DNA from 2 places in the Lactococcus sp. KTH0-1S genome. Region 1 is predicted to be linked to the other one. Evidence: riboswitches for the same ligand, from Rfam matches in the RefSeq annotation. Region 1 holds a riboswitch; the other holds the start of a gene.
What was found. Region 1 has a riboswitch for FMN ahead of ACRYLU_RS06210 (ECF transporter S component). Riboswitches for the same ligand answer to the same signal wherever they lie in the genome.
Positions count from the first base shown of each region.

Region 2: linked by a shared signal. The riboswitch ahead of ribD (bifunctional diaminohydroxyphosphoribosylaminopyrimidine deaminase/5-amino-6-(5-phosphoribosylamino)uracil reductase RibD) and the one ahead of ACRYLU_RS06210 (ECF transporter S component) in region 1 are both predicted to bind FMN.

Region 1 covers NZ_CP195165.1:1,262,194-1,272,839, forward strand. Annotated here, with positions in the region: gene ACRYLU_RS06190 (hypothetical protein) at 1-49, opposite strand, end outside; gene ACRYLU_RS06195 (helix-turn-helix domain-containing protein) at 65-823, opposite strand; gene ACRYLU_RS06200 (ABC transporter ATP-binding protein) at 942-2,768, opposite strand; gene ACRYLU_RS06205 (ABC transporter ATP-binding protein) at 2,752-4,569, opposite strand; gene ACRYLU_RS06210 (ECF transporter S component) at 4,718-5,338, opposite strand; FMN riboswitch at 5,453-5,589, opposite strand; gene ACRYLU_RS06215 (pseudouridine synthase) at 5,687-6,406, opposite strand; gene scpB (SMC-Scp complex subunit ScpB) at 6,393-6,959, opposite strand; gene ACRYLU_RS06225 (segregation/condensation protein A) at 6,952-7,680, opposite strand; gene xerD (site-specific tyrosine recombinase XerD) at 7,710-8,426, opposite strand; gene cbpB (cyclic-di-AMP-binding protein CbpB) at 8,404-8,865, opposite strand; gene ACRYLU_RS06240 (metallophosphoesterase) at 8,896-9,399, opposite strand; gene ACRYLU_RS06245 (nucleoside-triphosphate diphosphatase) at 9,447-10,052, opposite strand; gene racE (glutamate racemase) at 10,053-10,646, opposite strand, start outside.
Region 2 covers NZ_CP195165.1:1,023,139-1,033,784, forward strand. Annotated here, with positions in the region: gene ACRYLU_RS05035 (KxYKxGKxW signal peptide domain-containing protein) at 1-994, shown strand, start outside; gene ACRYLU_RS05040 (hypothetical protein) at 988-1,587, shown strand; gene ACRYLU_RS05045 (hypothetical protein) at 1,584-1,721, shown strand; gene ACRYLU_RS05050 (hypothetical protein) at 1,715-2,326, shown strand; gene ACRYLU_RS05055 (hypothetical protein) at 2,323-2,463, shown strand; gene ACRYLU_RS05060 (hypothetical protein) at 2,457-3,056, shown strand; gene ACRYLU_RS05065 (hypothetical protein) at 3,106-3,717, shown strand; gene ACRYLU_RS05070 (hypothetical protein) at 3,736-4,233, shown strand; FMN riboswitch at 4,392-4,508, shown strand; gene ribD (bifunctional diaminohydroxyphosphoribosylaminopyrimidine deaminase/5-amino-6-(5-phosphoribosylamino)uracil reductase RibD) at 4,690-5,778, shown strand; gene ACRYLU_RS05080 (riboflavin synthase) at 5,778-6,428, shown strand; gene ACRYLU_RS05085 (bifunctional 3,4-dihydroxy-2-butanone-4-phosphate synthase/GTP cyclohydrolase II) at 6,437-7,633, shown strand; gene ribH (6,7-dimethyl-8-ribityllumazine synthase) at 7,661-8,125, shown strand; gene lspA (signal peptidase II) at 8,228-8,680, shown strand; gene ACRYLU_RS05100 (RluA family pseudouridine synthase) at 8,742-9,647, shown strand; gene ACRYLU_RS05105 (divergent PAP2 family protein) at 9,793-10,236, shown strand; gene ACRYLU_RS05110 (glycosyltransferase family 39 protein) at 10,376-10,646, shown strand, end outside.

The sequences.
Region 1 (10,646 bases):
AAATTGATCCAATTCCCAGTATTGGTAAAATTTCTCTTATCCAATTCATTTTTAAGCCCTCATTTTAATCTATAATCTGTGATTCTTCAATTTCTTCAAAATTATCAACCACTGGTCCAATAATTCGGAAATTATCTTCCTGTCCTAAATAAAAATCCTTGTATTGTGGATCTGGATTGAGTGAATGAATTCTAAACTGTCCATCTTCTTCTTCAAATACTTGTTTGATATACAAACGTTCTTCGCCCAAATCTCCTTCAGCAATGGCGTAAATATCACCACTCCGACCAAAACCAGTGTGTAAGAATGTTGCAATAGAAAAATTAGGGAATTCAGGTTCCATCGATTCCCCTTTTACTCTGGCTGCACCATCATATCGACCAAGAGTTTCAGAGGTGTAAGCTTTGTAGTGGCCACCTGTATTGCTTTGAGATTGACCAAAACCTGCCGATAATTCTTCATCTTCAACAATGGCGTAATCTAAAGAAGAACGTCTGTAAGTCTTCAAATTAATAAGCTCTGTTTTATTTTGTTCAATGAGAAAATCCGTAAAATTAATAACTGATTCTTGTTGTTCTCCTGTCAGTGAACGATAATTATCGATTAATTGTTTTTCTGCATTATTATCAGTTTCTTTGATTAATTCTTGAATAGGTAAATCATAGATATCTGCTAGTTTTTCTAATAATTCTAACGTTGGGTTGGTTGATTTTTGTTCCCAAAGGACATAAGCATTTTGCTTCATTCCTAGCTTTTCTGCTAATTGACTCTGTGTCAATTTTGCATTTTTTCTTAATTTTTTTAAGTTCTGACCAAAATTCATAAACTCTCCCTCCCGATCCTTATCAATCTTTCTTATATTATATCGCTTATTTTATTTTTTGTCAATATTTTTTATCAGGAAAACTGATAAACAAAAAACCGCTGCTATCAGTGGTTTTTCATAGTTCTTTTTGTAAAGTTTGAATTCGATACATGTCTGCATAATAACCATTAAGTGCTAAAAGTTGGTCATGATTTCCTCGCTCAATAATTTCTCCCTTGTTCAAGACTAAAATTTGGTCAGCATCTTTAATCGTTGATAAACGGTGAGCAATTGCCATTGTCGTTCGATTTTGTCGCATATTTGTCAGACCTTCTTGAATAAGCGCTTCAGTTTCAGTATCAATATTGGCTGTTGCTTCGTCTAATAAGAGAATTTTCGGATTACGCACAATCGTTCGAGCAAAGTTAATTAATTGACGTTCACCGGCCGAGAAGGCAGCCCCGCCTTCAATTACTTTGGTATCGTAACCATTTTCCAAATCCTTGATGAATTTGTCAGCTTGGACAAATCGAGCCGCTTCTTTAGCTGCTTGGTCAGTAATCTGTGGATTCATCATTTTGATATTGTCAGTAACTGACGCAACAAACATAAAGGAATCTTGCAATACTAAACCAATTTTTTTCCGAAGTTCTTCTTTTGAATAACTTCTAATGTCCTGATCATCAATCAACACTTGACCTTCTGTGAATTCATAGAATCGCATAAAGACATTGATAATACTCGATTTTCCTGAACCTGTATGACCTACAAAAGCAAGCGTTTCTCCAGGATTCACAATGAATGAGATATTTTTCAAAACTTGATGTTCTCCGTCGTATGAAAAACTGACATTGCGAAATTCAATTTTTCCTTCTTGAATGATTGGAGAATTGCTGACAGATTTTCTGTCAGTAAATTTTTCATCAACATTTTTACTGACAGAAGTTGAAATTCCTTGTTGTGGCGCAAATTCTTTTTCTTCCATGATTGTCTTGATGCGACTAGAGGCCACCAATCCATTTGAAAAGTTTGATAAAGAATCCATCAATCCTGAAATAGGATTAAAGTAAATTTGTACATTACTGATAAAAGCATAAATTAAACCAGCCTCAACCACTGCATGTAGACTACGATTAGAATACATCAACAAGACAACAACAATTGAGGTGGCCATCAAAAAATTAACCAAAGGGCTCAACAAAATCCCATTAATCTGAATCACTCGTTTTCGATAACCATAATATTCATCATTTGTTCTTTCAAATTCATTGCCTAGTCTGCTCTCTTGACGAAATTGTTGAATAATTCTCATCCCAGAAATGTATTCATTTAATTTCGTATTCAATTCTGAACGCTTAGCAAGCATGGCTTGATAAACTTTTGTACTCACTTTTTGATAAATCAGTACTGCCAAAATCAAGAGGGGAAGAATCAACAACATCACAAGCGCAATTTGGTGGTCAATAATAAACAAAGCAATGAAGGCAATGATAATAGAAAGCAAACTTGTTAATGCATTAAACAAAGTCTGCCAGAAATCAAATAAATCAGTGTCATTTGTGATTCTGGTGATTAACCAACCCGTCGGTTTTTGGTCAAAATATCGCATGCCTAGCTGATGAATTTTTCGATAAACTTTCTTACGAATGTATTGATTAACAAAAATTGAACCATTTTGCAGATAATTCCATTTGAAAAAGAAAGCAATTGAATTGATTATTGCTAAAATCAAATAAAGACTTGCAAAATAGAAAATAATCTGGTCAGTCGCTTTCATGGGTGTCAAATAAGAATCCATAAAAACGGACAAAACAAAAGGCATAAGTGAAGCCAGAGCAGTTGTAATTACACTAAAAACAAAAGCCCAAATAAAATACTTTTTGAAAGGTAATAAGAATTTGAAAATAAATTTAAAAACTTGCCAACTTTCTCTGACAGACATTTTGTCAGTAGATTTCTCCATTTTCTTCTCCTCCCCGATTTACTGACGAACCTGTCAGTAAATTCTCATCTTTATCATTCTCTGCCAAATGACTTTCAATCTGTTGCATTTGCCACATTTGAGCATACCAACCTCCAGATTTAATCAAAGCTTCATGCAAGCCACGCTCAATCACTTTTCCTTCGTCTAGCACGAGAATTTCATTAGCTTCCATTACTGATGACAATCTGTGACTGACAACTAACGTTGAACTTTCATGACGTAAAGCCTTCAGATTTGACAAAATTAACTGTTCAGTCTTGGCATCAACAGCTGACAGCGCATCATCTAAAATCAATAATTTAGGCTGAATAAGTAGCGCCCTCGCAATAGATAACCTTTGCTTTTGTCCACCAGAAAGTGAAACGCCACGCTCGCCAACCAAAGTATCATAACCTTCAGGAAAAGCAATAATATCATCATGAATTCCAGCTGCTTTAGCTGCAATTTCAACTTCTTCTTGACTCGCTGACATCTTAGCAAAGCGAATATTATCTCTGACAGACATCGAAAATAGAAAATGCTCTTGCGGAACATAACCAATCGCTGGCAAATATTCATCTAATTGATAATCCATAATATCATGGTCAGCAAAAGTAATATGTCCTTTGTAATGGTCAAACTCTCGCATTAAAAGTTTAATAATCGTTGATTTTCCTGCACCTGTTCGTCCAACCAAACCTAAAACATGACCTTCTTTTAAATCAAATTGAACTTTCTCCAGATTGCGCCCTTCATTCTCATTTGGATAAGTAAAACTTTCAATGTCAAAAAGGAGTTGACCTTCTTTTGGCATTTTCAAAGTACCTTCAGAAATTTTTGATTCCGCTTTTTGAGCTAATAATTTTTCTACTCGACTGTATGAAGCTCTTCCACGTTCAATAACATTAAAAAGAACACCAATAGCAAACATCGGCCAGACCAAATTCCCGATATAAGTCATAAAAGCAACCAACTGACCAATCGTTAAAACATGGTGAACAACATAGTAACCCCCTAAAAGAATGGTTAAAGTATAAGATAAACCAACAATTAAAGTGATTAAAGGATCGTACATTGAGTCAATCCAATTGACCCTGATAAAGGCTTTATCAATATTATCTAGCTTAACTTGGAAATCAGCCATATCCTGTTCTTCTTCACCAAAAGATTTGATTGCTTTCATTCCTGTAATCGATTCTTGGACCTTCTCATTCATTTCAGAGAAGGTTTCTTGGGCATGTTCAAAACTCACGTGAATTTTATCCCCTAAAATTTTAGATACTAGCGCGAGTAAAGGCAAAGGAAGGAAAGCAATAATCGTCAGGCGCCAGTCGATAAATAAGAGCATAGCAATGATTGTCATCCCGCCCGTCATTAAAGAATCTGCCCAAGTCAAAACACCAAGTCCAGCAACACTCTGTATCGCTTGCAAGTCATTAGTTGCATGAGCCATCAAATCGCCAGTCCGATTTCTCTGATAAAAAAGGGTATCCATTCGCAAAAAATGCCTAAAAAGCCGACTACGGATCATTTTTTCTAGTTTAAAAGCTTCACCCCAAATATTTGTCGACCAAAGAAAACGAAAGCCGTATTCAACGAATGCAGTAACCAATAAAATACCAGAAAAACTCAAAATTAAGGGTAAAGTCAAGTTACGCTTAACAATATGGTCAATAATTTTTCCGATAATTAAAGGCGGAATCAAGTGAGTTAACGAAACAATAAAAAGGGCTAATAGACCAACGCCATAACCTTTTTTCTCTGCCTTAAAAAACCACCATAAATCTTTAAAAATTTTCATACAGTCTATTCCATTTTATTTTATAATATTCTAAACATTAGTATACCATAAAGAAAGCGTTTAAAACAGACTATATGAAGTGAGATTCCCACTTATTTACTATTTAAATAAAAAAAGAAACTTCAAATCAATGAAATTTCTTTTTTTATTAAGCATTATAAAATTTTACGACTTTGTTTTTCTTGAACACTGCAACAATCAATCCAAATACCAGAGCAAAGATGATGTACTGCAAAGCATTAAAAGGTAAAACTACTGTTAAAAGATAAGTTGGATTCATAGTAACTGATAGAGAACCCATATTAAAAAGATGAGTTGCTCCAACAAAAATCTTATCAACATCGAAGCCAGCAGCTAAACGATAGAGAGGGAGTGCGTAGAAAACATTCAATACCATCATCACAAGAACTGATGCGATGGCTGCTAAAACCACACCAACTGTATAGTTTTTGATTGAGAATTTTTTCTTTGTAAAGAACCAAACAATTGCCATGAAGATTCCCAAAGCAACGAAGTTCATCGGCACACCAATCCAAGTTGATGGCCCTTGATTAAATAGGAGATACCATAAGATAGAGCGAATAAAGAGGATAATAAATCCATCACCCAATCCCAAAGTAAAGACTCCAATAAGTACTGGAATGATTGAGAGTTCAACTTTCATAAAATCAATTCCAGGCAATAGCGGAAACTGCAAAATCGGCAATAATAAGATTGTTGATAATGCAGCAAGCATGGCAATTAATACCATCCGACGTGTTTTAGACATAAAAAAACCTCCAAATATGAGAAAATAATTCTTCAAATTTCGAGGAAGTTGATAGACATTTTTGGTTTGGCTAAAAACAGTAATCCAACCGAAGTTGATTACACTACAAAAATTGTTCATCTTCTTCCATCCAGACTTTACTGTCGCTAGCAGATTCTCACTGCTTCAATCGCCGTAGCGAATCGCGGAGTCATAAGGTCAAAGCCCTATTTACCGCCGGTCCCGAATTACACGGTGCCCTGAAGATATTTTTATTATAGCACAAAAATAGTTTGCTTATCAAGAATAATATTTGCTTAAGAAATAAAAAAACAACTCTTTACAGAATTGTCTTTTATAGTAATCAAATTAATTTCCTTGGGCTGCATTAATCAATTGAGAAACTTCTTTTTTACTCAAACGACGAAATTGTCCTGTTGGAAGTCCATCTAATGTAAGAGTACCATATTGAATACGACTCAATTTTTGTACTGGAAGTCCTGCAGCTGCAAACATTTTTTTAACTTGATGATTTTGCCCTTCATGGATAGTTAAACTAACAATCGAATGATTTTTTGTTTTCTCTTGTTTAATAATCTCATAACGGGCGGGACTAACTTTTTTACCTTCAATAGTCATACCTAAAGTTAAAGGACGCAAGTTTTCTTTGTTCGCTTGGCCTTCTACCTTAGCAACATAGACCTTATCAACACCATGACGTGGGTGAGTCATCATATTCGTAAACTCACCGTCGTTTGTAAGCAAAAGCAAACCGCTTGTGTCCCAGTCCAAACGTCCCACAGGGTATATCCGTTCTTTAACTTGAGGCATTAAATCCATTACCGTTTGACGTCCTTTGTCATCGCTAACTGAAGAAATATAGCCTCTTGGTTTATTTAGAAGATAATAAACGGGTTCTTCGTTATAAACTGCTACTCCATTAACTTCAACGATATCTCCAGTTGAAACTTGATACCCCAAGTTTGTCATTGGAACATTATTTACCGTTACTTTTCCCGCTAAAATTAGTTCTTCTGCTTTACGTCTGCTTGCCACACCTGCATGGGCCAAATATTTATTGATTCTCATTTTCTTCACTTTCGTTAAATAAGGTTTGTTCTTCTCCGATAAATCTTGATTCATCTATTTCAGGTAATTCATCTAAATGATTAATCCCAATATAGTCTAAGAAAAATTCAGTTGTTGCATAAAGACTTGGACGTCCTGGTGCTTCAACTTGCCCGACCTTTTCAACCAAATCAAAAGCACGAAGTGTTGAGAGAACACCTGAGGAATTCACTCCACGGAGCTGATCGATTTCGAGTCGAGTTAAAGGTTGCTTATAAGCAATAATTGATAAAACTTCAAGAGCTGATTTTGACAACGATTGATTAAGAGGAGTTTTGGCATAGTTTTTGAGAATTTCTGCAAACTCTTCTTTTGTAGCCATACGATATTTACCTGCAGTTTCAATAATCGTTAAAGCAGATTCTTCATCAGAATGATATTTTTCTTTTAAATAATCAATTTGTTGCTGACAAGCTTGTTTAGACATTTCTGTCAATGCTGACAATTCTGCCAAAGTTAAACCAGCTTCGCCAGATACAAAAAGTAAGAGTTCACAACTTGCTGTCTTATTCACTAGTTTCTTTTCTTTCTAAAATAATTTCTCCAAAAAGCTCTCCTTGAGAAAAAGAAATCTGTTGATTTTTGATTAATTCTAAAAGAGCCATAAGAGTGGTGACGAGTTCATCTTTATTAGTAGAGCTAGAAAACAAATCTGAAAATTTACATATTTTTTGTTCTGTAAACCTTGTGCTTAATTCTAAAATCTTATCAGCAATTGTAAATTTCTCAGCTGCTATTTTTGTATTTTCATCTTGAAAATGTTGTCTTTGCAACTCAAGAATTTTGGTAAAAGCTAGAAATAAATCTAAAGCAGATTTATCCTGCAAAAGTACAGTTTCATCAGTGATAATTTCTGTCTTAGCTTTTGAATAAAAGTGACTACGCTCCTGATGAAGTTCATCTAAATCATGTGACAACATTTTATATTTCCGATATTCATCAATTTGAGCCAACAAATCATACTCAAGTTGTTCTGTATCTTCAATAAAAGTTTCGGTAACTGTCGGTAAAAGTCTTCTTGATTTAATTAACATCAGTTGACTTGCCATTAACATGTACTCTCCAGCTACTTCCAATTCAAGTTCTTTCATGGTTTGAATATAGATAAGATATTGCTCAATAACTGGTACCAATGGAACTTCAAAAATATCCATTTCATACTGACTTACCAAATGCAATAAAAGGTCGAGAGGGCCCTCGAAGTTTTTAATTTTTATATTGATTTCTTTAATCATATTTTACATAATAAAAATGGTGTAAATTCCTATCTATAATATTTTTCAAGCGTTGTAATGGTTGTTAAACCAAGTAGAGTTGCCAATTCATAAATTGACTTCCCTGTTTTAACTTGATGCAAGATATACTGTTCTCTAATTTCTTTGGAAGAATAGTTCGTAAATTTTTTCAATTCAGTATAAAGAAATTGACGAGATTTTGCGAATAATTCATCAGCATTATTTATAGCTTTAACTCTTATGGCAAATTTTTCTCTAATTGGCAAAACACGTTTTATTCCAGCTTTTTCAATCGTGAGATATTTAAAGTTCCAATTAAAATTTTCCCATTTCAATTTTTGTATCTCAGCAAAATTTAAACCAAATTCTAAAATTAATAAAGCTAAAAATTGTCCTGGACAGGTCAAAGGACCATAGAACTCAGGAAATTCCTTAATCATTGGATGATAACTTTGATCCGTCTGTGATTTTTTTTGAACGACTTGTTTAATTTTAAAGTACTGATCAACTTTTTGTCTTTGATATAGGAAAAGCAAATATTGATTTGCACTCGAAATCTTCCTCCGTTGTGCTGCTGGCGAAAGATTACTAATTTGAATTTTGTAAAGTTCTAAGTTTTCTGTTGTGAGTGACTTATCTTCAAAGAAAGCCTGCAAAGAAACTAAATCATAATGGTAATTTGAACGAGTATTCTCTGAAAAATTTCTGCTTGCTAAATACCCGTCAATCTCGTTTGGTAATTTCATAATATTTTGTAAAGTCGTGAGCAAAGGCACTAAAGGCCTTTAATATTTCTTGCCTAACAACAATCCCCATAAATTCCTGTCTTTTGACTACTGGGAGAAATGGCTCCTTAATTAATTTGTGCATCATTTCTTCCAAAGTTACTGATGGTCCAATTGTTTGAACCTCTTTATTAACTATTTCCGAAATTGATGTATTATGTAATTTTTCAAAAAAGAAATTCTGTTCCATTTCAAATTCAACGATTTCTGTTAAACCCAAAACACCAACGTATTCCTTTTTTTCATTTAAAACTGGAACTCGTGAATACTTATACTGACTAAGCATCAGTTTTGCATGAGCAATATTATGCTCAGCATAAAGTACAGCAACATTTGAGGCAGGAATCATAAAGGTTTCACTTTGATTCAAGATAAAATCCTCAATCTTTTTATCAATCATGCAAATTACTCCTTAAAGAGCTTTGTAGACTTAGAGTCTGAACTGTAGTTCCGGGATAGGTTCATGTTGCAGATTTCGATAAGAAACATTGAACTCTTCTCCTTCAATCTCAATTATAGCATACATTTTGATATCATACTTCCCTCTAGGTTGTGCAACTGAACCTGGATTTACATAAAGTATATTATTTATTTTTTGTGCTACTGGTTGATGGATATGTCCAAAAAGCGCGATATCTGCGTTCTTTTCCTCAGCAAAATAAGAATAACGGTCTAATCCTAAACCAACATAAAAAAGATGACCATGTGTAATTAATACCTTTTTTCCTTCAACTTCTTGAGTAAGAAAATCATGATATCCACTATCATAATCACAGTTCCCAGCAACAACAGTTATTCCTTGCCAAATTTCATCAGAACTAGAAAGTTCAGAATCTCCACAATGAAAGATAGCAGTTGCTTCATTCAAATATTTTGATTTTATGGATTCAACCACATCGCGATCATAATGTGAATCAGACATTACTACAAACATAAGCATCCCTCTTTTACATAATTATAGTTATGTTAATTTATTTAAACTTATTTGTCAAGCCACTCAGGAAGTTCAGCCATCAATTTTCTCAAGGCCTGTCCGCGATGAGAGACTTGATTTTTTTCTTTTTCTGATAATTCTGCAGCTGTTCTAAAGGCATCAACCATGAAAATAGGATCATAGCCAAAACCATTTTCTCCTTTAGGAGCGAGAGCAATATAGCCATTCCAATCTGCTTCTACAACTAAACTCTCACGGTCTGGTTTTGCCGCCACAAGCGTAGTATGAAAATGTGCGCTTCTACGTTCTGGAGTAATTGCCGTTGGAGCCAGTTCGTGCAAAAGTTTTGCGATATTTTTCTCATCAGTAGGATCTGGAGCTGAGAAACGATGCGACCAAATGCCAGGCAAACCACCAAGGACATCAACACAAAGTCCTGAATCATCGCCAATAACTACTTGCCCAGTAATTTCAGCGATTTGTTCTGCTTTTAAACGAGCATTTTCTTCAAAAGTGGTTCCAGTTTCTTCAATTTCAGGAAGTTCTGGATAATCTGTTAAATCTTTGATTTCATAACCGAAATCAGCAAATAATTTTTTAAATTCTTTTGTTTTTCCTGAATTTCTTGTTGCGATAATAAGTGTTTTTTCCATTTATTTTTCCTTATTGAAATTCTCTATTTCAGTATGTTCAATCTGAAGTTGTCCGATGTTTAACCATTTTTCTGCAATTTCTCGAAATGAATTAACGCCCGCAGTAGTATAGAAACGATGCTCTAATGATTGACGTTCTTGTCCATTTATTGAAAAATAATTGAGCAAAACAGAGATGTCTCGTACAGCTTCTGCTCCAGAATCAATCAAACGCACCTCTTTTCCCATTGTTTCTTGGATTAAGGAACGTAAGAGAGGATAGTGAGTACATCCGAGAATTAAGGTATCTACTTTTCCAATTAGTGGAACAAGACTTTCTGATACAACTTTTCTAGCAATTTCAGATTCCATTTCATTTGACTCAACAATTGAAACAAATTTTGGACATGCTAGGCTATATACTTCTACTGCTGATGATTTACGAGCAATTGTTTTATGATATTCATCTGAACGAATCGAAGCTTGAGTGGCGATTACACCAATTTTATTTGTTTTTGTTTTTTGAATTGCTGAGCTTGCTCCGGGTAGGATGACACCAATCACCGGTATATCTAGTTTTTCTTTTACAATTTCTAAGGCCATCGCTGTTGCTGT
Region 2 (10,646 bases), 240 kb from region 1:
GGATACGCTCACAGGAGATGCCCTCACGAATCTTAATGCAAGCGATGAGGCTGCGGATATGGATGCTTATATTTTAACGCATTTTCCAGATTATAAAGGATTGACGACAGCAGAGGCTTTTGCCAAATATTACAGTCTTCCTAATTTGGACACGGCCTTACGTGAAAAGATGTATTTAGAATCTATGAGTGGTGGAAAGGGGGATTCAGGTGTTGCTATGGGCGGTTTTGCGGTCTTTAGTTTAGCATTTGCAAGTCTGGGGACAGCTTATGCGGCAGGTGGAGGTTTATACGGATTATTCAAAAGTCTTAAAGACCGAAATGCTGCAGCAAAAAGTCTTCAAACAACAGGAAAACTTGTTGGGCAACTGACCAAAATTTCTGGGGATGCTTTGAAGAGAGTTGTAACCAAAAAAGTCCAACAGCTATCAACAAGCATTCAGAAAGTTGTTAAGGTTGTTCAAAATACCGCTAATTCCTTAAAAAACAAAGCAATATCTGCTTTTAAAGGTGCAACACAGAGTGTCAGTCAAGTGTTTAACAGTTTTAAAGCAAAAGTAATATCTGTGGGTCAGAACGTTAAAAGTTTTATCAATCAAGGGGTCAAAGTCGCAAAACAATCCTTAAACACAGTTATAGAAGTTGCCAAACAAAAAGCTGCTGCGGCTGCACAAGCATTCCGTCAGACAAGCCAATGGCTTACGCAACAAGCTCGGAATACTGGGAATGCTATTTGGAATGGCGTTCAGACAGCCTATCATACTGTTAGTAATTTTGTAACTGGTGTATATAATAACTATGTTGCACCTACTGTGAATTATGTAACGAATACCGTATCAAAGGTATATAACAACTACGTGAAACCAGTTGTTAATAGTGCTATTCATGCTTATCATGCTGTCACAAACTTTATAGGTTCAGCTTACAATTCAGCTAAGAGTTGGGTTTCTAATAAAGTAAATGCCGTAGGAAAATGGTTCAAGAGCCTATGGTAAAAATAAAAAAGAAGCGTAAAGTTCTAATTATTACGTTTAGCGTTTGTTTCACCGTGATTTTATCCTTGGTTGTGCTATTCCAAGGATGGGTGAATCTTGGAAAATATTCTGTTTACTATGCCCAACATTTATCACATAAGGCAGGTACTAATCCTGTGATGGTGGCGGTATTTAATAATATGGAATATATTTACCTGCCAAATGAGCAATCCTATGATGCTGCAGGAATAAGAAAAATAAAAAATAATAATAAAGATGAAATTTATTTTCAGGCAGAAGATATACGAGATCCTGGAAATATTACGATATGGGCAGGAGAAAAGCTGAAACTTTATTTGTACAAAGGAGGGTGGGGGTATATTTTATCTGACTTCAATGGTCCAAAATATAATTTTGCTTCAAATGGAAAATTTATTTCTGTAACACCTGCTACAGAAACGGCACCTGAGACGATAAAACCCACACCACAAGATACTATTGTTGTTAATGAACAACTGAATGAGATGTATGGTCAAATTGTTGCACACCGTCAAGTCCCTGAAATAAACTTGCAATGGCTTTATAATTTATTGAACGAAAGGAAATTTAATTGACTTTAAGTAATCATGCATCTCAATCGCTTCGTCATGCCGTCACAAACTTTATAGGTTCAGCCTACAATTCAGCTAAAAAGTGGGTTTCTAATAAAGTGAGTTCCGTAGGAAAATGGTTAAAGAGCCTATGGTAAAAAGAAAAAAGAAGCATCATACTTTAGTTGTTGCAGGAAGTATCAGTTTTTCAATTATTTTCTTGTTCGTTGCTTTAATTTATGTATGGTTAAACCTAGGAAAATATTCTGTTTATTATGCTCAACATTTACCACATAGAATAGGAACGAATCCAGTTTTAGTCGCGGTTTTTAATAATTATGATTCACTCTATATTCCTAAATTTAATTTTGATACCAATTCAGCTCCCTTTGGCCAGTATGAAATATTCTATCATATGAGTACTCTTCATGGGAGATGGATATCTGTAAGTGACAGAGAAAATAAAGAGCTTGAATATACATTGGGAAATGGGCAAGATAGCATGTATTCTCTGGATGTTTTAAAGCCTAAACAAGGAAAACCAGATACTTATAATTTTTTGGGAAACGGAATATTAAGTTCTGTTATTTATTATGATTCTCCAAATTCAAAAGGCAGAATAGAACATTCGGATAAAGAAGATATTGAGGATTCTGATAAAATACTTAGCACAATGTACGGTAATATTGTTTCTCACCGTCAAGTACCAAAAATAAACTTGCAATGGCTTTATAATTTATTGAACGAAAGGAAATTTAATTGAGTTTAAGTAATTATATGAGTCAGTCACTTTATCTGTTTGCTGTCACGAACTTTACAGGTTCAGCTTACAATTCAGCTAAGAACTGGGTTTCTAATAAAGTGAATGCCGTAGGAAAATGGTTGAAGAGTTTATGGTAAAAAGAAAAAAGAAGCATTGTACCTTAGTTGTTGCAGGAAGTATCAGTTTTTCAATTATTTTATTGTTTATTGCTTTAATTTATGTATGGTTAAACTTAGGGAAATACTCTGTTTATTATGCCCAGCATTTGCCTCATAAGGTAGGGACGAACCCTGTGATGGTTGCGGTATTTAATAATCTGGATGCCATATACATTCCGAATGCTAACTACGATGTTCCATTTGGAGGAGTGCGGGTGAAAACTAGCGAGGGGGATATTGATTATCGCTTTGAAGGATTAAAAAATAATGATATTTCGGTTTTCAAGAAAGGAGAATTATCTTTTAGTTTAAAACCTGAGGCAGGTGGTCTCGATTTAATTGACTTTGTAACTCCATATACATACAATTTTAATTCAAAGGGTGAATTTATTTCTGTGACTTATTCTGAAGAAACGACACCTAAGACAATAAAACCTACGCTACAATATATCATCATTGTTAAAGAAAAATTGAATGAAATGTACGGTTTTATTGTTTCTCATCGGCAAGCATCAAAAATAAATTTGCAGTGGATATATAATTTATTCAATTATTGGAGGTTTAATTCATGAATACAGTAAAAAAAGTTGCTAAATCAGTTGTTAATTGGTTTAAAAATCTATGGTGAAAAAAAGAAAAGGGAGGTTTTTAAAAGTATTTTTGTCTATCATCATTTTTATTGTTTTTGTATTATTAATTAGTGGATATGGATACCGAAATTTAAGGGTTTATTCAATATATTATGCACAAAATATTTCTCATAAGTCAGGAACAAACCCTGTTATGTGTGCAGTTATCTTTAATTTATCAAGCGTCTATCTTCCACATGCGGATTGGAGCACAGAAATAGACAGATTCAAAGATAATCAACATTGGGTTCAGTCATATAATAGGCATTTCACATACAATTTTTCTCAATTTGATATAGAATATCACAGGGCAAATCAAGATTTTGTGAGTTTCAGTTGGTATTTTTTTGAGAATACATATAATTTAGTCATTTCTGATAAAAACAATAATATTTACAGGGCCTATGAATTTAATCGTTCGGGTAGATTGTTATCAATTGATATAGGAGATAAGAGTCGAACGATTCTTACAAATAAGGATAAAGAGATTTTATCCTATTGGAAAAATAAACTTTATGGTGATATCGTTCAAAAGAGAAAAAAGCCAATAATCAATCTTCAGTGGCTCTATAATTGGTTAAATTATAAGAGATTTAATTTATGAGAACAAAGGATGAAAATGATGAACAAAAATACACAGAAAATAGATACTACTCCGAAAAAGAAAAGAATTTTGCCATGGTTAATTCCTTTGATTGTGGGGATGATATTTTTATCTCTTGTGATTACCCTTTTTAGTGTTTCCAAAGTAGCGAAAATTTATCATCAGGTAGAAAAACAAGAGTTACTAGACGAGGTAACTCACTCGTTAAATAATGGGAAAAAGCAGCTTGTAACTTCTCAAGGTTCAAATCCATTTTATATAGATATTAAAGCAAGTGAAAGTGGCACAGATACCATTGTTGTAACTTTGATAGTCGAAAATGATTATGTTTCTTTTGTCAAAAATGATATGCCTATGATAAAAAAATCGATAATAGAGGGAATGGAGAGTGCAGAAGGAATAAAACTTACAAAATCAGAACATCAATGGGTTAAAGAGATGAATTTTAAAATGAGATTTGTTTTAAAGGACAAGACAGGAAAAATTCTTGGGGGCTTTGATTATAAAATTAAATAATATTTAACTATATTGGACTTTAATAAAGTAGGGTGATGTTCGCTTGTATTATCTGTCTGTGAACTTTTAATGTTTGATTTTAATTTGTTAACTTAAAGAACACGTTTTTATTTCTTGACAATCTTTAAATTTAAATGCTATACTTTAGCTACAATTGAATAAATCTTCAGGGCAGGGTGTAATTCCCTACCGGCGGTATAGCCCGCGAGCTGCTTGCAGCATGATTCGGTGAAACTCCGAGGCCGACAGTATAGTCTGGATGAAAGAAGATAATAAAACCATAATACTCTAGTCAGTATTATGTCTATTTAGCCTAAAACTCTGGAGTGAATTGATATAATTCACTCCATTTTTGGTTTTTTGAGCTGCGTTTTTGCTCGAAAAAAATAGAAAATTTATCAAAAGACCCTGAAATTTTATTTTAGGGTCTTATTTTTTATTAGAAAGGATGAATAGATGAAAAAAGACGAATACTACATGGATTTAGCAATTGTACTTGCAAAAAAAGGAGGTGGTAATGTCAACCCTAACCCTCAAGTAGGAGCCCTTATTGTCAAAGAAGGAAGAATTATTGGTCAGGGTTATCATGAAAAATATGGGGAAGCTCATGCGGAAATCAATGCTTTTAAGGATTGTAACGAATCTCCCGAAGGAGCCACGCTTTATGTGACCTTAGAGCCTTGTGCGCATCAGGGAAAACAACCCCCTTGTTTTGAAGCGATTATAAAAAATAGAATTAAGCGTGTTGTTATCGGGCATTTAGACCCCAATCCCTTGGTTTCAGGAAAAGGAATTAAAGCAATGAGAGAAGCTGGAATTGAAGTTTCTTTCAATGTTTTAGAAAAAGAATGTGAAGAATTAAATAAAATTTTCTTTTATTATGTTAGTCAAGGGCTTCCCTATGTCATGATGAAGTATGCAATGACTTTAGACGGAAAAATTGCGACATCAGCAGGTCAATCAAAATGGATTACAGGTGAAATTGCAAGACAGAAAGTACATCAAGACCGTTCACGTTTTATGGCCATTATGATTGGTGTTGAAACACTTATTTTAGATGATCCACAACTCTCTGTCAGGTTGGAAAAGGGGAAAAATCCGATAAGAATCATTTGTGATACTCATTTAAGAAGTCCTTTAGCTTCCAAGATTGTTTCTACAGCTACTGAAATTCCAACGATTATTGCTACAGCTGAGTCTGACCCCGAAAAACAAGCTCCCTTTCTTAAAGCGGGTTGTGAAATTATCTTAGTTTCTTGCCTAGAAGGAAGATTGAATTTGAAAGAATTGACCAAAAAGTTAGGAGAAAAAGGGATTGACAGTATTATCTTGGAAGGTGGAGGAACATTAAATGCTTCGGCATTAAAAGCAGGGATAGTTCAAAAAGTTCAAACTTATATTGCCCCTAAAATATTTGGTGGAAAAGAAGCACCAAGTCCAGTTGAAGGGCATGGAATCGAGCAACCCAATCAAGCCTATCTCCTAGAAAGGCCTCAAATAACCTATCTAGGAGAAGATATTTTATTAGAAAGTGAGCTTCTTTAATGTTTACAGGAATAATTGAAGAAATAGGGGAAGTGAGTCGCCTGCAAAAAAGAGAAAAATCCTTCAAAATTAGCATCCGTGCTTCCTTGATTTTAGAGGATATGAAACTTGGAGATTCTATTTCAACAAATGGTTTATGCCTGACCGTTTCTGAATTTAATCAAAAAGAATTTACGGCTGATATTATGCCTGAAAGTCTAAATCGTTCAAATCTTGGGACCTTAAATGCGGGTGCCAAAGTTAACTTAGAACGAGCGATGCCATTAAATGGCCGATTTGGTGGGCATATTGTGTCAGGGCATATTGATGGAGTTGGCCAGATTTTAGAAGTAAAAAAAGAAGAAAATGCCATCTGGTATGAAATCAAAACAAGCATAAATTTAATGAGATACATCGTCGAAAAAGGCTCAATCACGATTGATGGGATTAGTCTTACAGTTGCTCGGGTTAAGTCGAAATCTTTTAGTGTTTCCGTTATTCCACATACGCTCAAAGAGACGATAATGGCAGATAAAAAAGTGGGTGATACTGTTAATTTAGAAAATGATATTTTAGGGAAATATATAGAAAAATTATGGGGCGATAGTAGTTCTTCGATGAAAGAATCTTCATTAACTAAAGAAAAACTATTTAACAACGGATTTTTATAGGAGATAAAATGTTCCAATATAATAAAGTAGAAGAAGCACTTGCTGCACTTAAAGCAGGGGAAATGATTATCGTTAGTGACGATGAAAATAGAGAAAATGAGGGCGACCTTATCTGTGCGGCCGAATTTATCAGTCCGGAAATAATTAATTTTATGGCAAGTGAGGCCAAAGGATTGATTTGCGCACCACTCAGTGAAACTTATGCTAAGAATTTACAATTAGAGGCAATGGTAGAGAAAAATACAGATAATCATGGAACAGCTTTTACAGTTTCGGTTGATCATATTGAAACTAGCACAGGAATTTCGGCTTTTGAACGGGCCTTAACCATAAAAAAACTTGTTGATGCCGAGAGTTTACCAAGTGATTTTCGTAGACCAGGTCATGTATTTCCACTAATTGCCAAGAAAAATGGTCTTTTAGAGCGAAATGGTCATACTGAGGCTACGGTTGACTTGTTGCGTCTGGCTGGTTTAAAAGAAGTAGGTGTCTGCGTTGAAATAATGGACGAAGATGGAACAATGATGCGTAAGGAGAAACTGAAGGAAAAAGCGCAAGAGTGGGGCTTGAAATATATCACAATTAAAGCTATTCAAGAGTATCTTAAGCAAAATGAACTGCAAGTAGAACAGGTGACTAGAGCTAAACTACCGACGAAATATGGTATGTTTGATATTTTAGGATTTGTCAATAAAATAAATGGTGAGCACCATGTTGCTTTAGTTAAAGGAGATATTGGTGACGGTCAAGCTATTCTTTGCCGCGTTCACTCAGAATGCTTAACTGGTGATGCTTTTGGTTCCTTGAAATGTGACTGCGGTGAACAATTAGAAGAGGCATTAAAAAAAATAAATGATGAGGGGCGTGGCGTGCTTTTATATCTTCGACAAGAAGGACGTGGAATTGGTTTGATTAATAAACTTCGTGCCTACTCACTTCAAGATGAAGGACTTGATACAGTTGAAGCTAATTTAGCTTTAGGATTTGAAGAAGATGAGCGAGAATATTCGATTGGAGCACAAATTTTAAAAATAATTGGGGTGAAATCATTAAAATTAATGACTAATAATCCGCAAAAGATTAATGATTTTCAAAAATATGGTCTAGTAGTTGAAGAAAGAGTAGCTCTCCAAATCAAAGATAACCCCTTTGACCATGATTATTTAAAAGTAAAACAAAATAAAATGGGACATTTGTTTGGCTAAAGTAAAATAGAAAGTAAGGATAGAAATATGATAATTATTGAAGGAAATTTAAGAACAGAGAATGCAAAATATGGGATTGTAGTTGCTCGATTTAATGAATTTATCAATGCAAAACTTTTGTCAGGAGCATTAGATGCACTCAAAAGACATGGAGTCCAGGAAGAAGAAATTGATATAGCATGGGTTCCTGGGGCTTTTGAAATTCCCCTTATTGCCCAAAAAATGGCGACTTCCAATAAATATGAAGCAATTATATGTTTAGGGACTGTTATCAGAGGTTCAACTTCTCATTATGATTTTGTTTGTAATGAAGTTTCTAAGGGGATTGCTCATGTTTCCTTAAACTCTAATATTCCGGTCATGTTTGGTGTGCTAACAACTGAAAATATAGAACAAGCCATTGAGCGTGCAGGCACAAAAGCTGGAAATAAAGGTTTTGAAGTAGCGGTTGGAGCAATTGAAATGGTTGATTTGATGAGAAAGATAGGCTAATTTATCTATAAGTGCATTTATTTAAATGCGCTTTTTATTTTGAAATAGGATAAAAACTGTTCTAGCGAGCTATCAGATTGCGAAATATGCTATAATTAAAGCATGAAAAAACTACTGTCACTTGTTATTATCGTTGTTGGAATTGTTGCTGACCAAATTTTTAAAAATTGGATTGTTGCTAATATTCAGCTTGGAGATACAGAAAAAATTTGGCCTAATGTTCTTAGTTTAACTTATATCAAAAATGATGGAGCAGCTTGGTCTTCATTTTCAGGTCAACAATGGTTTTTCCTTGTCTTAACACCGATCGTCTTAGTTGTTGCCCTTTGGTTTTTATGGAAAAAAATGGCACAAAACTGGTATTTTATTGGATTAACTTTAATTATTGCTGGTGCTTTGGGAAATTTTATTGATCGAATTCGTCAAGGATTTGTTGTTGATATGTTCCAAACTGAATTTATTAATTTTCCAATTTTTAATATTGCGGATATCTTATTATCTGTTGGTTTTGTTCTTCTTTTCATTGCAATTTTGACAGACAAAGAAACAAAATAAATTGATTAAAAAATCACTGACAGAAAGTTTTATTTAACATTTATAAAAAGGAAAAAAATACTTGCCTATCATAAAAATTAACGAAGAAAACAAAGGCTTACGTCTTGACAAGGCGCTTGCCAATCAAACAGAATATTCACGAAGTTTACTGACAGAACTTATCAAAAATGATAAAGTATTTGTTAACAGTGAAGCCAAAAAAGCAAAGTATAAAGTAAAAGTAGGGGACAGGATTGAATTTGAAGTTCCAGAAGCGGAAGTTCTTGATATCGTTGCTGAAGATTTGCCACTAGAAATCATTTATGAAGATTCAGATGTTGCAGTAGTAAATAAACCTCAAGGAATGGTAGTTCATCCTGCAGCCGGTCATGCTTCAGGGACATTGGTTAATGCAATCATGTATCATATCAAAGATCTTTCAAGCATTAATGGTGTAATTCGTCCAGGAATTGTGCATCGTATTGATAAGGATACGAGTGGTCTTTTGATGATTGCTAAAAATGATAAAGCACACGAAAGTTTGGCAGCACAATTAAAAGATAAGACTAGCAAACGTCGTTATTTAGCGATTGTCCACGGTGAAATTGCTAATGATAAAGGAACCATTGAAGCGCCAATTGGTCGTAATCTTAAAGATCGCAAAAAACAAGCCGTAGTTTCTGGCGGAAAACCAGCCGTGACTCATTTTGAGGTTTTAGAACGATTTTATGGCTATACTTTGATTGCATTGCGCTTGGAAACTGGGCGTACGCATCAGATTCGTGTACATATGAATTACATTGGTCATCCTGTGGCCGGTGATCCACTCTATGGACCGAATAAAACATTGACACCTAATAAAGGGCAATTTTTGCATGCTGAAACATTAGGTTTTGACCATCCAACAACTGGTGAGTTTATGGAATTCCAAGTTGATGCTCCTGAGATATTCAATGAACAATTAGAAAAGCTTAGAGAACAAGTTTAAACTTGTTTTTTTGTATTTAAAAATGAACGATATTTACTGACAGGCTTTCTGTATTTGTCAGCAAATCAGACATCATTAAAAGATAGATGATGTATAATAGAGTTACTGATAGTTAGTAGGTTTTTATTAGTAAAAGGAGACTATTATGAACTTTTTTAATCAGATTTTTCATAATCAAATTTTAATGACAGCCATTGTGAGTTGGGCTCTGGCTCAGTTAATTAAAATAATTATCGAACTTATTCGGACACATCGTATTAATTGGCAATTAATTTTTGCAACAGGTGGGATGCCCAGTTCTCATAGTTCATTGGTTGTTGCTTTGGCAACGGCTACTGGATTGAGACAAGGATTTGATTCATCACTTTTTGCTATTGCTACTGTTTTAGCCTTCGTCGTCTTATATGATGCCCAAGGTATTAGAAGACAGGCAGGAAACCAAGCCAGAATTATCAATCGGATGTTACAAAATGTCGAGAATGCCGGAATCAAAGTAGATAAAAATTTAAAAGAATTATTGGGGCATACACCAATTCAAGTGATGGGTGGAACAATTTTAGGAATAATTGTTGCTTTAGTAATGAATTAAGAAAAAATTCTGTTGCAATTAGAGTCGTAAGCGTTAACTATAGTGTAGTTTATAAATGCGAAGTAAAAAATGAGAAATTATCATCTAAAAATTAAGGTTATTGTAAGAAACAAAAGCCAAGCTATGGTAAAATGGTAATATGAATAATATAGTATTTATTAAGTATAAAAAAGGATTCTGTCTTGCTTTAATGATAGGACTCTTTCTTTTAATTAACGGGATTGCTATTTCTTTGACGCAAGTGTGGAACGCAGATCACATCATTGCGCTTTTGTTAGGAAATATTCTTTTAATAGCAGCCTATTTTTATTTTGTTGGAATTTATAAATTATCAAAAAAACTTTTTGACTCGAAGGATAAAAATGAAACTACTGACAAGTCTGTCAGTAAAATTGAGTTACTGACAGACT